Regions from separate parts of the Serratia odorifera genome, predicted to be linked through region 1. Evidence: predicted binding sites of a transcription regulator. Region 1 holds the regulator's gene; each other region holds the start of a gene.
What was found. Region 1 encodes PurR, which represses purine synthesis genes. Its sites were predicted from a motif close to CANGCAAACGTTTGCNTG; they were not measured.
Positions count from the first base shown of each region.

Region 2: the regulator PurR is predicted to act here: its motif matches at 1,481-1,498, upstream of guaB (IMP dehydrogenase).
Region 3: the regulator PurR is predicted to act here: its motif matches at 1,372-1,389, upstream of cvpA (colicin V production protein).
Region 4: the regulator PurR is predicted to act here: its motif matches at 1,037-1,054, upstream of purE (5-(carboxyamino)imidazole ribonucleotide mutase).

Region 1 covers NZ_JBGMUT010000001.1:837,149-840,266, reverse strand. The annotation lists gene ACCC84_RS03970 (C40 family peptidase) at 1-1, shown strand, start outside; gene sodB (superoxide dismutase [Fe]) at 222-800, shown strand; gene cydH (cytochrome bd-I oxidase subunit CydH) at 874-963, opposite strand; gene purR (HTH-type transcriptional repressor PurR) at 1,288-2,313, shown strand; gene punR (DNA-binding transcriptional activator PunR) at 2,340-3,118, opposite strand, start outside.
Region 2 covers NZ_JBGMUT010000007.1:83,188-86,305, forward strand. The annotation lists gene xseA (exodeoxyribonuclease VII large subunit) at 13-1,389, opposite strand; gene guaB (IMP dehydrogenase) at 1,559-3,022, shown strand.
Region 3 covers NZ_JBGMUT010000002.1:132,874-135,991, reverse strand. The annotation lists gene purF (amidophosphoribosyltransferase) at 1-794, opposite strand, end outside; gene cvpA (colicin V production protein) at 816-1,316, opposite strand; gene dedD (cell division protein DedD) at 1,504-2,214, opposite strand; gene folC (bifunctional tetrahydrofolate synthase/dihydrofolate synthase) at 2,215-3,118, opposite strand, start outside.
Region 4 covers NZ_JBGMUT010000005.1:190,177-193,294, reverse strand. The annotation lists gene ppiB (peptidylprolyl isomerase B) at 1-248, shown strand, start outside; gene ACCC84_RS15065 (UDP-2,3-diacylglucosamine diphosphatase) at 259-981, shown strand; gene purE (5-(carboxyamino)imidazole ribonucleotide mutase) at 1,148-1,672, shown strand; gene purK (5-(carboxyamino)imidazole ribonucleotide synthase) at 1,669-2,736, shown strand; gene ACCC84_RS15050 (NADH:flavin oxidoreductase) at 2,824-3,118, opposite strand, start outside.

The DNA.
Region 1 (3,118 bases):
ACGCAACAAGACGATGGCGGCCTCGCCCGGCCGCCATCGTGCCGTTCCCTTCTCTCTTGCCATAACTCTTTTGCCCCGATTTAGCACGCTTTAACTCCTTTTCCTGTCGGGAAATTGCTACCATTAATAACCTCTAAAAAAGAGTGGTTACTGGCGATTCGTTCGCCAAAGTCCCCGGATGGGAACGCCAGATTGGCGCCATATAAAAGAAGGAGAAAGCAATGTCGTTTACACTACCTGCTCTACCGTATGCCAAAGATGCGCTTGAACCGCATATCTCGGCAGAAACGCTGGAATACCACTATGGTAAACATCACAACGCTTATGTGGTTAACCTGAATGCGCTGATCGACGGCAGCGAGTTTCAAGAAAAATCATTGGAAGAGATCGTTAAAACCGCCAGCGGCGGCATCTTCAACAACGCCGCGCAGGTGTGGAACCACACCTTTTACTGGCATTGCCTGTCGCCACAGGGCGGCGGTGAGCCAAGCGGTAAACTGGCAGAAGCAATCAATCGGGCCTTCGGTAGCTTCGATAAGTTCAAGCAGGCGTTCACACAATCAGCGGTAGGCAATTTTGGCGCTGGCTGGACCTGGCTGGTAAAGAAAAGCGACGGTTCGCTGGCTATCGTTAATACCTCGAATGCAGCCACCCCGCTGACCGGCGAGGACAAGCCGCTGCTGACGGTAGACGTGTGGGAGCACGCTTATTATATCGACTACCGCAATGCGCGGCCGAACTATCTGGAAAACTTCTGGGCGCTGGTGAACTGGGCGTTCGTAGCGGAAAACCTGGCGTAATTGGCCAATACGCGGCAATAAATAAAAAGGCGCAGTTCATATTGAGCTGCGCCTTTATTGATTAAGTCAGGATTCAGTTCAATGCGGCAGTGAAGCTGAAGGCAATAATCATCGCCAATGCACCCAGGGTGGTGAACAAAGACATTTTTAAATCGGTATCCATCAAAAACTCCTTATCAGATAATCTGCGCCAAGCATAAAATCCACAGTATTGGTGCGTCAAATCATTTTCCCACAGTTCCCCAATAAAATCTTGTTATCATTCCACGCTTATAATGTTGATTAGCACTTCCACTTTTGCTCAATATGCGACAAAATTCGCAGTTCACTGCTGCGCACCGGCAATTGAGTCCCTCCAGGTCAAGTGGCTGACGACTTCCACACTAAAAACCAAGTTTTCGTGACTCTGGAGAAGGATCTGCGTAGGCAAACGATTAACAACATGCTTACATGCTAAATACATGTGGGTTTAGGAGTCATTCTTTACATGGCAACGATTAAAGATGTGGCCAAACGCGCGGGCGTTTCCACCACCACCGTTTCGCACGTCATCAATAAGACCCGTTTCGTCGCCGAAGAGACCAAGGCGGCCGTTTGGGCTGCCATTAAAGAGCTGCATTATTCCCCAAGCGCCGTTGCTCGCAGTTTGAAGGTCAATCACACCAAATCCATTGGCCTGCTGGCAACCTCCAGCGAAGCGCCCTATTTCGCTGAAGTGATTGAAGCGGTGGAAAACAGCTGTTACAGCAAGGGCTACACGCTGATTCTGTGCAACTCGCATAACAATCTGGACAAACAGCGCGCCTATCTGGCGATGCTGGCGCAAAAACGCGTCGACGGCCTGCTGGTGATGTGCTCCGAATATCCTGACCAACTGCTCGGCATGCTGGAAGATTATCGCAACATCCCGATGGTGGTGATGGACTGGGGCGCCGCGCGCGGTGACTTCACCGACACCATCATCGACAACGCCTTCGAAGGTGGCTATCTGGCAGGCCGTTATCTGATTGAACGTGGCCACCGCGACATCGGCGCCATTCCCGGGCAACTGTCGCGCAACACCGGCGGCGGCCGTCATCAGGGTTTCCTCAAGGCATTGCAGGAAGCCAATATCGACATCCGTGACCAGTGGATTGTCCAGGGCGACTTCGAGCCGGAGTCCGGTTATAAGGCCATGCACCAGATCCTGTCGCAAAAACAGCGCCCGACCGCCGTGTTCTGCGGCGGCGACATTATGGCCATGGGCGCAATCTGCGCTGCCGACGAGCTCGGGTTGCGCGTGCCGCAGGATATTTCAGTGATCGGTTATGACAATGTACGCAACGCGCGTTACTTCACCCCGGCGCTGACCACTATCCATCAGCCAAAAGAGCGTCTTGGTGAAATGGCATTTACCATGCTGCTGGATCGCATCATCAGCAAACGCGAAGAATCGCAGGTCATTGAAGTCCACCCCAAATTGATCGAACGCCGCTCGGTCGCCGACGGCCCGTTCGTCGATTACCGCCGCTAAAGCACCGGCCGGGGGGCGCGATTGCGCTACTCCGGCAATATCACCTCGCTCAACCATTCCTGATTCAGCGTTTCACTGTCGCCGAGATAATCCAGCAACCACGCCATCGCCGGCGACTGCGCGTTCTGCTGCCAGGTCAGGCAACAGGCGCTGGGCGGGAACGGTTCAGGCAGTTGCAACGCCACCAGTTCCCCCTGCTCAATCAACGGCAATACGCGATGTGCCGGCACCATGCCGACGCACAAGCCATCACGCAAACAGTCCACCGCCGATACCCAGTCCGGTACCAGCAACCGCCGTTGGTTATCCAAAGACCAGGTGACGCGCTTGGGCAAGGTGCGTGAGGTGTCCTCCAGCACCAGGGAGGGAAATGGCCGCAGCCGATCGTCATCCAGCGGGCCGGGCAAAACCGCCAGCGGATGGCTGGCGCTGACCACGCACAGCCAGTTCATAAAACCCATGTCGCGAAAGGCAAAGCCGCCACCGGTCGGCACCGCGCGCGTTGCGCCAATTGCCATATCGGCACGCCCGTCCACCAGCGCATCCCACACGCCGTTGAACACTTCCGGCTGTACCCGCAACTCGACGTCCGGGAAATGACGGTAGAAATCCAGCACCAGTTGCCGGCTACGCTGTGGTTTGACGATGATATCGACGGCGATCTTCAACTGGCCGCGCCAGCCGTTGGCCACCTGCTGACACTGACGACGGGTGTCGAGCATTTTTTTGATGACAGCGCGCGATTCCTGAACAAACAATGCGCCGGCAGGCGTCAGCTCCACGTCGCGATGGCGCCGTTCAAACA
Region 2 (3,118 bases), on a different contig from region 1:
CGCCCAAATAGACTAGTCGGCCGCGCGTTTCTTGCGTGGCTTTTTCGCTTTGGTGACGGTTTTCACTTCGCTTTCGACCCAGCCATCCTGCAAACGGGTTTTTAGCATTTCGCCGACCTGCGTTTGTTGGGTGGTTTTCAGCACCTCGCCGCGCGGGGTTTGTGTCACGCTGTAGCCGCGCGCCAGCGTCGCCAGTGGGCTGACCGCTTCCAACTGGCTGCAGGCAACGCCAAAACGCTGACGATAGGCATTGAGCTGGCGTTCCAGCGCCTGCTGCAAGCGGTATTCCTGCTGCTGTACCCGCTGCTGATAACGGTGGATGCGGCCCAGCGGCTGCGTTTGCGCCAGCCGTTGCTGGGCACGTTCGCTGCGGCGCGAAGACAGCCGCAGCTGATGCTGCATGCCATCTTCCAACCGGCGTTGCAGTTTCAGCAACAGCGTTTGCTGCCGCGCCAGACGCAGATGCGGATGCTGTTGCTGCAAACGGTGGTTGATACGGCTGAACTGCTGCTGACGCTGCGCCAGATAGTAATCCATCGCCATTTCCAGACGCTGCTGCTGTGATTGCAGCTGACGCAACAGCTCCAGCTGATTGCGACTGACCAGCTCCGCCGCCGCGGAGGGGGTCGGCGCGCGCAGGTCGGCGACAAAATCGGCGATGGTGACGTCGGTTTCATGGCCGACGGCGCTGACAATCGGAATGCGGCTGGCGAAAATCGCCCGCGCCACCCGTTCGTCGTTAAAACTCCACAGATCTTCCAGTGAACCGCCGCCGCGGCCGACGATCAGCACATCGCATTCGTCGCGACGGTTAGCGGTTTCTATCGCCCGCACGATGTTCAACGGTGCTTCCGCCCCCTGTACCGGCGTCGGGTAGATGACAATCGGCAATGACGGATCGCGCCGCTGCAGTACCTGCAGAATATCGTGCAGTGCGGCACCGCTGGAGGAGGTGATCACCCCAACCCGGCGAGCCGGGCTCGGCAACGGCTGTTTGAATTGCTGATCGAACAGTCCTTCGGCAGACAAACGCTGTTTAAGCTGATCGAACTGCTGTTGCAGCAGACCATCACCGGCCGGCTGCATGCTTTCGGCAATCAGTTGGTAATCGCCGCGCGGTTCATACAGCGTGATGCTGGCGCGAACCAGCACCTGCTGGCCGTTTTGTGGACGAAAGGTGGTGCGGCGATTGGCGTTACGGAACATCGCACAGCGAACCTGGGCGCGATCGTCCTTCAAGGTAAAATACCAGTGGCCGGAAGAGGGTTGGGAGAGGTTCGAGATCTCGGCCGAGAGCCAAATATGCCCCATTTCCATTTCCAGCAGTTGTCGAACCGTCTGATTGAGGCGGCTTACGGTAAAAATGGACGGAGAGGTAGGTAGTGACATGTGACCCAGATCAAATTCCAAAACAACCACTTAATTGGTCGATACTACATGCCTCAAACAGGTAATCAAGAGTTTTTGTAAGAAAGTGCTGGAGGCAACCGATTACGCTCTGTATAATGCCGCGGCAATATTTTATCTTTTCCGCATCCACCCTGGTGAGATATTGCCCATGCTACGTATCGCTAAAGAAGCTCTGACGTTTGACGACGTTCTCCTGGTTCCAGCCCACTCCACGGTTCTGCCTAACACTGCAGAATTAGGCACTCAGCTGACCAAAACTATCCGCCTGAATATCCCTATGCTGTCCGCAGCGATGGATACCGTCACCGAATCCGGCCTGGCCATCGCGCTGGCGCAGGAAGGCGGCCTCGGCTTCATTCACAAAAACATGTCCATTGAGCGTCAGGCTGAAGAAGTCAGCCGCGTGAAGAAACATGAAAGCGGCGTAGTCACTGACCCGCAGACCGTTACCCCATCCACCACGCTGCAAGAAGTCAAAGAGCTGACCGCTCGTAACGGCTTTGCCGGCTATCCGGTGGTGACCGAAGACAACGAACTGGTCGGTATCATTACCGGCCGTGACGTTCGCTTCGTAACCGACCTCAACCAGCCAGTCACCGCCGTGATGACGCCGAAAGACCGTCTGGTAACGGTCAAGGAAGGCGAAGCGCGAGAAGTCGTGCTGCAAAAAATGCACGAAAAACGCGTTGAGAAAGCGCTGGTGGTGGACGACAGTTTCCATCTGCTCGGCATGATCACCGTCAAGGACTTCCAGAAGGCAGAGCGCAAGCCTAACGCCTGTAAAGACGAACACGGCCGCCTGCGTGTAGGCGCTGCGGTTGGCGCCGGTGCCGGCAACGAAGCGCGTATTGATGCGCTGGTGGCCGCAGGCGTTGACGTACTGCTGATCGACTCCTCCCATGGCCATTCCGAAGGCGTGTTACAGCGTATTCGTGAAACCCGTGCCAAATACCCGGATCTGCAGATCGTTGGCGGCAACGTGGCGACCGCAGCCGGTGCCAAAGCGCTGGTAGAAGCCGGCGTCAGCGCGGTGAAAGTGGGGATTGGCCCTGGCTCCATCTGTACTACCCGTATCGTCACCGGCGTGGGCGTGCCGCAGATCACCGCAATTTCTGACGCGGTAGAAGCGCTGGAAGGCACCGGTATTCCGGTTATCGCCGACGGCGGTATCCGTTTCTCCGGCGATATCGCCAAAGCCATCGCCGCGGGTGCTTCCTGCGTCATGGTGGGGTCGATGCTGGCCGGTACCGAAGAATCGCCGGGCGAAATCGAACTGTATCAGGGACGTTCGTTCAAGTCCTACCGTGGTATGGGCTCGCTGGGCGCGATGTCCAAAGGCTCTTCGGACCGTTACTTCCAGACCGACAACGCGGCGGACAAACTGGTGCCGGAAGGGATCGAAGGCCGCGTGGCCTACAAAGGCATGCTGAAAGCCATCGTACACCAGCAAATGGGCGGCCTGCGCTCCTGCATGGGGTTGACCGGCTGCGCCACCATCGACGAACTGCGTACCAAAGCGGAATTCGTGCGCATCAGCGGTGCCGGTATTCAGGAAAGCCATGTGCATGACGTGACCATTACCAAAGAGTCACCGAACTACCGTATGGGTTGATTCCACAGGCTGGCCCGGCATCACGCCGGGCCTCGCCGATGGCTATCGCCCTGACGATTTAGATTTTCTCCTTTTTCTCTGTTGCTGGAATTCGCC
Region 3 (3,118 bases), on a different contig from region 1:
GAATCCGGACGGGCAAAATAGACGTATTCGAACAGGCATGGATTGGTTTTCGGGTTTTCTGCACACTGGCGTGTGAACAGCTGGCCCTTTTCAGAGATGTATACCGCTTCGCCCGGCGCCACGTCGCGCAGGAACTCAAAGCCCAGCGTATCCAGCGCTACGCTCTCGGAGGCCACCATATATTCGTTGCGGCCGTCCTCCAGGGTGCGTTTGCCGATCACCAGCGGACGGATGCCGTTAGGATCGCGGAACGCCACCAGACCATGGCCGATAATCATCGCCACGCAGGCATAGGCGCCGCGCAGTTGCTGATGCATCGCCGCCACGGCGGTAAAGATGTTGTCGGATTCCAGCGGATAGTGCGGAAAACGGTCCAGCTCGGCGGCCAGCACGTTGAGCAGGATCTCAGAATCGGAGGTGGTGTTGATATGACGACGGCCGCTTTCGAACAGCGACTGGCGCAGTTCATGGGCGTTGGTCAGGTTGCCGTTATGGGCCAGCGTGATGCCGAACGGCGAGTTGACATAAAAAGGTTGAGCCTCTGAGGCACTGGAGCTGCCAGCCGTCGGGTAGCGAACGTGGCCAATCCCCATGTTGCCCTGCAAGCGCTGCATATGCCGTGCTTCAAATACATCTTTTACCAGGCCGTTTGCCTTACGCAGACGGAACCCGTTATGGGCATCAATGGTGACGATGCCGGCGGCATCCTGTCCACGGTGCTGGAGCACCGTCAACGCATCATAAATCGACTGGTTTACCGGCATAAAACCGGCGATACCGACAATACCGCACATGTTGTCTTTTCCTCATCAGCGCTACCGCCCCGGTAAATGGGTCGGTAAGAAACTCGACGTGCTCTGCAGGTAGTCAAAGAACCACCTGATGATATAACTGAACTGGGGGATCAGCTGTGACTGTTTCCAGTCCTCACTCTGCGAAAAGCCGGTAAAGGTGTCGAGGAAAAACAGTATCGCTGCGACAATCAACACACCGCGCAATGCCCCGAAACAGATACCCAGCACCCTGTCGGTACCCGACAGGCCGGTTTTTTCGACCAGCGAGCTGATCACATAGTTAACAATAGCCCCAACGATCAGCGTCGCGATAAACAAAATGGCAATCGCGATGCCGTTTCGCACCAGTTCATCGTCAAAACGTGTGAAATAGACTGCAAGGTAAGAGTAGAAATGGCTGGCGACAAAGAACGCGCATCCCCATGTCACAAGTGACAATGCTTCGCGAACAAACCCTCGGATCAGGCTCACCAGAGCCGAAAATCCAATCACCGCTATAATGACGTAATCAATCCAGACCATGACCATTCCAATAACGAACCGCCCCGCATCCAATTCGCGGCGAATTCTAACAGAAAAAGAAAACGTTTGCGTAGGGGATTTCCCTACCACGTTACAAATAAAAAGCGGCGATAAAAAAATCTTAATCGCCGCGCCTACATAGCCGCTGAACCACCGTTCGCCCCGCTGCCGGGACGAACGGATCGGATCAACGCACGCTGTACGGCTTCACCTGCCCGTTCAGACCGCTGAGCGAGTTGAGTGATGACAGCGATGATTGCAGTTTTTGCTTCGAGGCATCCGGTCCGACATAAATACGGGTGATCTGCCCCTGTACCGGCGTGGACGGCACGGTGAACGCCCGGTAACCCGACAGGCGCAGCGTCGCGACAATCTCGTTGACCTTGGCGGCGTTTTTCAGCGCCCCCAACTGCACCACATAGGCTTGACCGGCCGGCGTTTTTTCTTCCGCCGGTTTGGTTTCCTGCTTCGGCGTCGGCTGCGGTTTCACCTCAGGTTTTGGCTGCGGTTTCGGCTTCACCTCCACCGGCCGGGTTTCCACCGGTTTCGGTTTTGGCTGCGGCGCCGGGGTGTTTTCAATCGGCGGCGGCGTGATCGCGGTATTCTGCTGTTGCTGCTGGGCAGACTGACGCGCCGCCTGCTGCGTTGCCGCTTCGTTGGCCGCCTGTTGTTCAACCAGGGCGCCAGCCCCTTCCGGCGGCTGGGCCGGCAACGGCTGACTTACCGGCGGCAGAACGTCGTTTTCCTGCGCATCGCCCGGTTTCGGTACCAGCGGGATCGCGGCGAATTCATCTTCGTAATGCTTCTTTTTTCCATCCAGCAGACCTGGCAGGATAATTACCCCCAGTGCCACCAGAATCACGGTTCCAACCAGTCGGTTCTGAAATTTACTTGCCACTCACACTCCCCGCATCTCGTCTAACGCCGCCATCACCTGCGCAACGGTGTGGAACGATCCACAGACGATCACAATATCCTGAATATCTGCATCCTGCATAGCCTGACGCCAGGCAGTTTCGACATCGGCAAAGCAGCGTGGTTCCGCCAGATGTTGCGCCAACAGTTCAACGCTGGCGCCACGCGGGCCATCCAGCGGTGCGCAGTACCATTCATCAACCTGGTCGCGCAGACAGGCCAGCGTGCCGGCGATGTCCTTGTCCGACAACATGCCCACCACCGCCCGTACCTTGCCGCCGCTGCGGGGCAAGGCCGCCAGCCGGCCGGCGAGATAGCCGGCGGCATGCGGGTTATGCGCCACGTCGAGTATCAGCAGCGGTTGCTGCTGCACCACCTGGAAACGCCCCGGCAGCGTCGCCTGTTGCAAACCGGTAAATATCGCCCGCTCGTCGATTTCCAGCGCCGAGTAGTGCAGCGCCGCCAGCGCCGTTGCGGCATTCGGTAGCGGCACGTTTGGCGTTGGTAAATCAGTCAACAGCGTGCCGCCACTTTGCCACTGCCAGCGATCGCCCTGTTCGTTGAAGCTCCAGTCATCACCCCGGCGGTACAGCTGCGCGCCCAGCGTTTCGGCCACCTGGCGGATCGACGCCGGCATCTCCGGCTCGCCAACCACCGCCGGTTTGCCGGCGCGGAAAATGCCGGCCTTCTCACGGCCAATGCTTTCGCGGTCATTGCCCAGCCAGTCGGTATGATCCAGTGCGATACTGGTGATCACCGCCACGTCCGGATTGACGATATTGGTGGCATCCAGACGCCCGCCGAGGCCGACTTCCAGAATCACCACGTCGAGTTTGGCCTGGCGAAACAGATGCAGCGCCGACAGCGTACCGAACTCAAAATAGGTC
Region 4 (3,118 bases), on a different contig from region 1:
TGGCGATGGCGCGCACCAACGATCCGCACTCCGCTACCGCGCAGTTCTTCATCAACGTGGCAGACAATGATTTCCTGAACTTCCGCGGCGAGAACGCACAGGGTTGGGGTTACTGCGTATTTGCCGAAGTGGTTGAAGGCATGGACGTGGTCAATAAAATCAAAGGTGTGAAAACCGGCCGCAGCGGCATGCACCAGGACGTGCCGGTAGAAGACGTGGTGATCACCAGCGTTACCGTCAGCGAGTAATCGCGGCGGCATGAGCACGCTGTTTATCGCAGACTTGCATCTATGCGCACAGGAACCGGCAATTACTGCCGGTTTTCTGCGTTTTTTACAGCGAGAAGCCATTCAGGCAGAAGCGCTCTACATTCTTGGCGATCTGTTTGAAGCCTGGATTGGCGACGACGATCCCGAACCACTGCACGCTGAAATCGCCGCCGCCTTGAAAGCGCTGCAACAGGCTGGCGTCCCGTGCTATTTCATCCACGGCAACCGTGATTTTCTGCTCGGCAAACGCTTTGCCAACGCCAGCGGCATGACGCTACTGCCGGAACAGCAGGTGGTGGAGCTGTACGGTCGACGGATACTGATCCTGCACGGCGATACCCTGTGCACCGACGATCTGCCCTATCAAAAGTTTCGCCGTCGGGTACATAACCCGCTGATCCAGAAACTGTTCCTGGCGATGCCTTTACGCTGGCGCCTGAAGATCGCCGCCAATATGCGCGCGCGCAGCCAGCAAAGCAATCAGCATAAATCGCTGGACATCATGGACGTCAATCCACAGGCGGTTGAGCAGGCGATGGTGCAACATCAGGTACACTGGATGATCCATGGCCATACCCACCGCCCTGCGGTGCATTCGTTGCAACTCGCCAACGGCAAAGCGCAGCGAGTGGTGCTTGGCGCCTGGCATCATCAAGGTTCGATGGTCAAGGTCACCGCCGACGCCGTTGAGCTGATCCCATTCCCGTTCTGATTGCCACGCTGACGCTGTACTAAAAATTTTAGCGCTTTTGACGGCGAAAAGCGGCCACGCAACCGTTTTCCTCGCCGTGTACCCATGATATGCTCTACGCCCTCAAACGGCCTGCCTCCGCTGGCAACCGGCCGATGCGTGAACAATCTACAGGAGCCTTACATCCATGGGAGCCAACGCTGCTTCAGCCGCCAATACCAAGGCTAAAATCGCAATTGTAATGGGATCAAAAAGTGACTGGGCCACCATGCAATTCGCGGCCGAGGTTCTGACTTCACTTGATGTCCCGTTCCATGTCGAGGTCGTCTCCGCTCACCGCACGCCGGATAAACTGTTCAGCTTTGCCGAACAGGCAAGCGCCAACGGCTTTGAGGTGATTATCGCCGGTGCCGGCGGCGCAGCGCATCTGCCAGGCATGCTGGCGGCGAAAACGCTGGTACCTGTGCTGGGTGTGCCGGTGCAGAGCGCGGCTTTGAGCGGCGTTGACAGCCTGTATTCCATCGTCCAGATGCCACGCGGCATTCCAGTCGGCACGCTGGCGATCGGCAAGGCCGGCGCAGCGAACGCCGCGCTACTGGCGGCACAGATTGTGGCACTGCACGATGCCGCACTGGCACAGCGTCTGGCCGACTGGCGCCAGGCGCAAACCGATGAGGTGCTGAACCATCCGGACCCGCGGGAGGATGCATGAAACCGGTTTGCGTACTCGGCAACGGACAGCTCGGGCGCATGCTGCGCCAGGCCGGCGAACCGCTGGGCATCGCCGTTTACCCTGTCGGGCTGGATGCCGAACCCGAAGCGGTGCCGTACCAAAACAGCGTGATCACCGCCGAAATCGAGCGCTGGCCAGAAACGGCGCTGACGCGCGAACTGGCGACGCATAACAGCTTCGTCAACCGCGATATCTTCCCGCGTCTGGCCGATCGCCTGACGCAAAAACAGCTGCTCGATCGGCTCAATCTGGCTACCGCGCCGTGGCAACTGCTGGCGGATGCCGCCGAATGGCCGCAGGTGTTCGCCTCGTTGGGTGAGCTGGCAATTGTCAAACGCCGCGTCGGCGGCTATGACGGTCGCGGCCAATGGCGTTTGCGCGATGGTCAGCAGCACGAATTGCCGGCCGATGCATACGGCGAATGCATCGTCGAGCAGGGCATCAACTTTTCGGGTGAAGTGTCGCTGGTCGGTGCACGCGGTCATGATGGTCAATGCGTATTCTATCCGCTGACCCACAACCTGCATGAAGACGGCATTCTGCGCACCAGCGTGGCGCTGCCTACGCCAAACCCGGCGTTACAGCAGCAGGCGGAACAGATGCTGTCGGCCATCCTTGATGCGCTCGACTACGTCGGCGTAATGGCGATGGAATGCTTTATCGTCGGCGACAAACTGCTGATTAACGAACTGGCGCCGCGGGTACACAACAGCGGGCACTGGACGCAGAACGGTGCGTCAATCAGCCAGTTCGAGCTGCATCTGCGGGCTATTCTCGGCCTGCCGCTGCCCAAACCGGTGGTCAATACGCCGTCGGTGATGGTCAATCTGATTGGCACCGCAGTGAATACCGCCTGGCTCGGCCTGCCGCTGGTGCATTTGCACTGGTATGACAAAGAGGTGCGCGAAGGTCGCAAAGTGGGTCACCTCAATCTCAACGATCCCGACGCCGACGCACTGGCGCAGGCACTTGAAGATCTGACTCCCCTGCTGCCGGCGGAATACCGCAGCGGCCTCGACTGGGCGCGGCAAAGGCTGGCCTAATTCCTGGTCTTCGCTGACCGGCAGCAAAAAGGGCGTGGTTCCAATGAATCGCGCCCTTTTTTATTGCCGTACCGCCAAAAACGGTGACTATGACGGTAATTCGCTGTCTTTGATATCGGCTATCGGCCCAAGGATGCGACGATCAAATTCGCGCAACGGCTCACCACCTTCAACGCGTTTTGGCCAGTCATGGTTTGCCAGCGCACCGCGTCCCAGGGCGATCAGATCGGCGCCCTGTTGCAGCAACGCTTCTGCTTTGGCAACCTCATGCAGACCGCCGTTGGCAATAATCGTTACCTCAGGCGCATATTTTCGCGCCAGCGCAACCAGCGACAGCCCGCCGTCGGCAAACGCCGGCTGCCAGGCCTGATGCTCGGTGAGA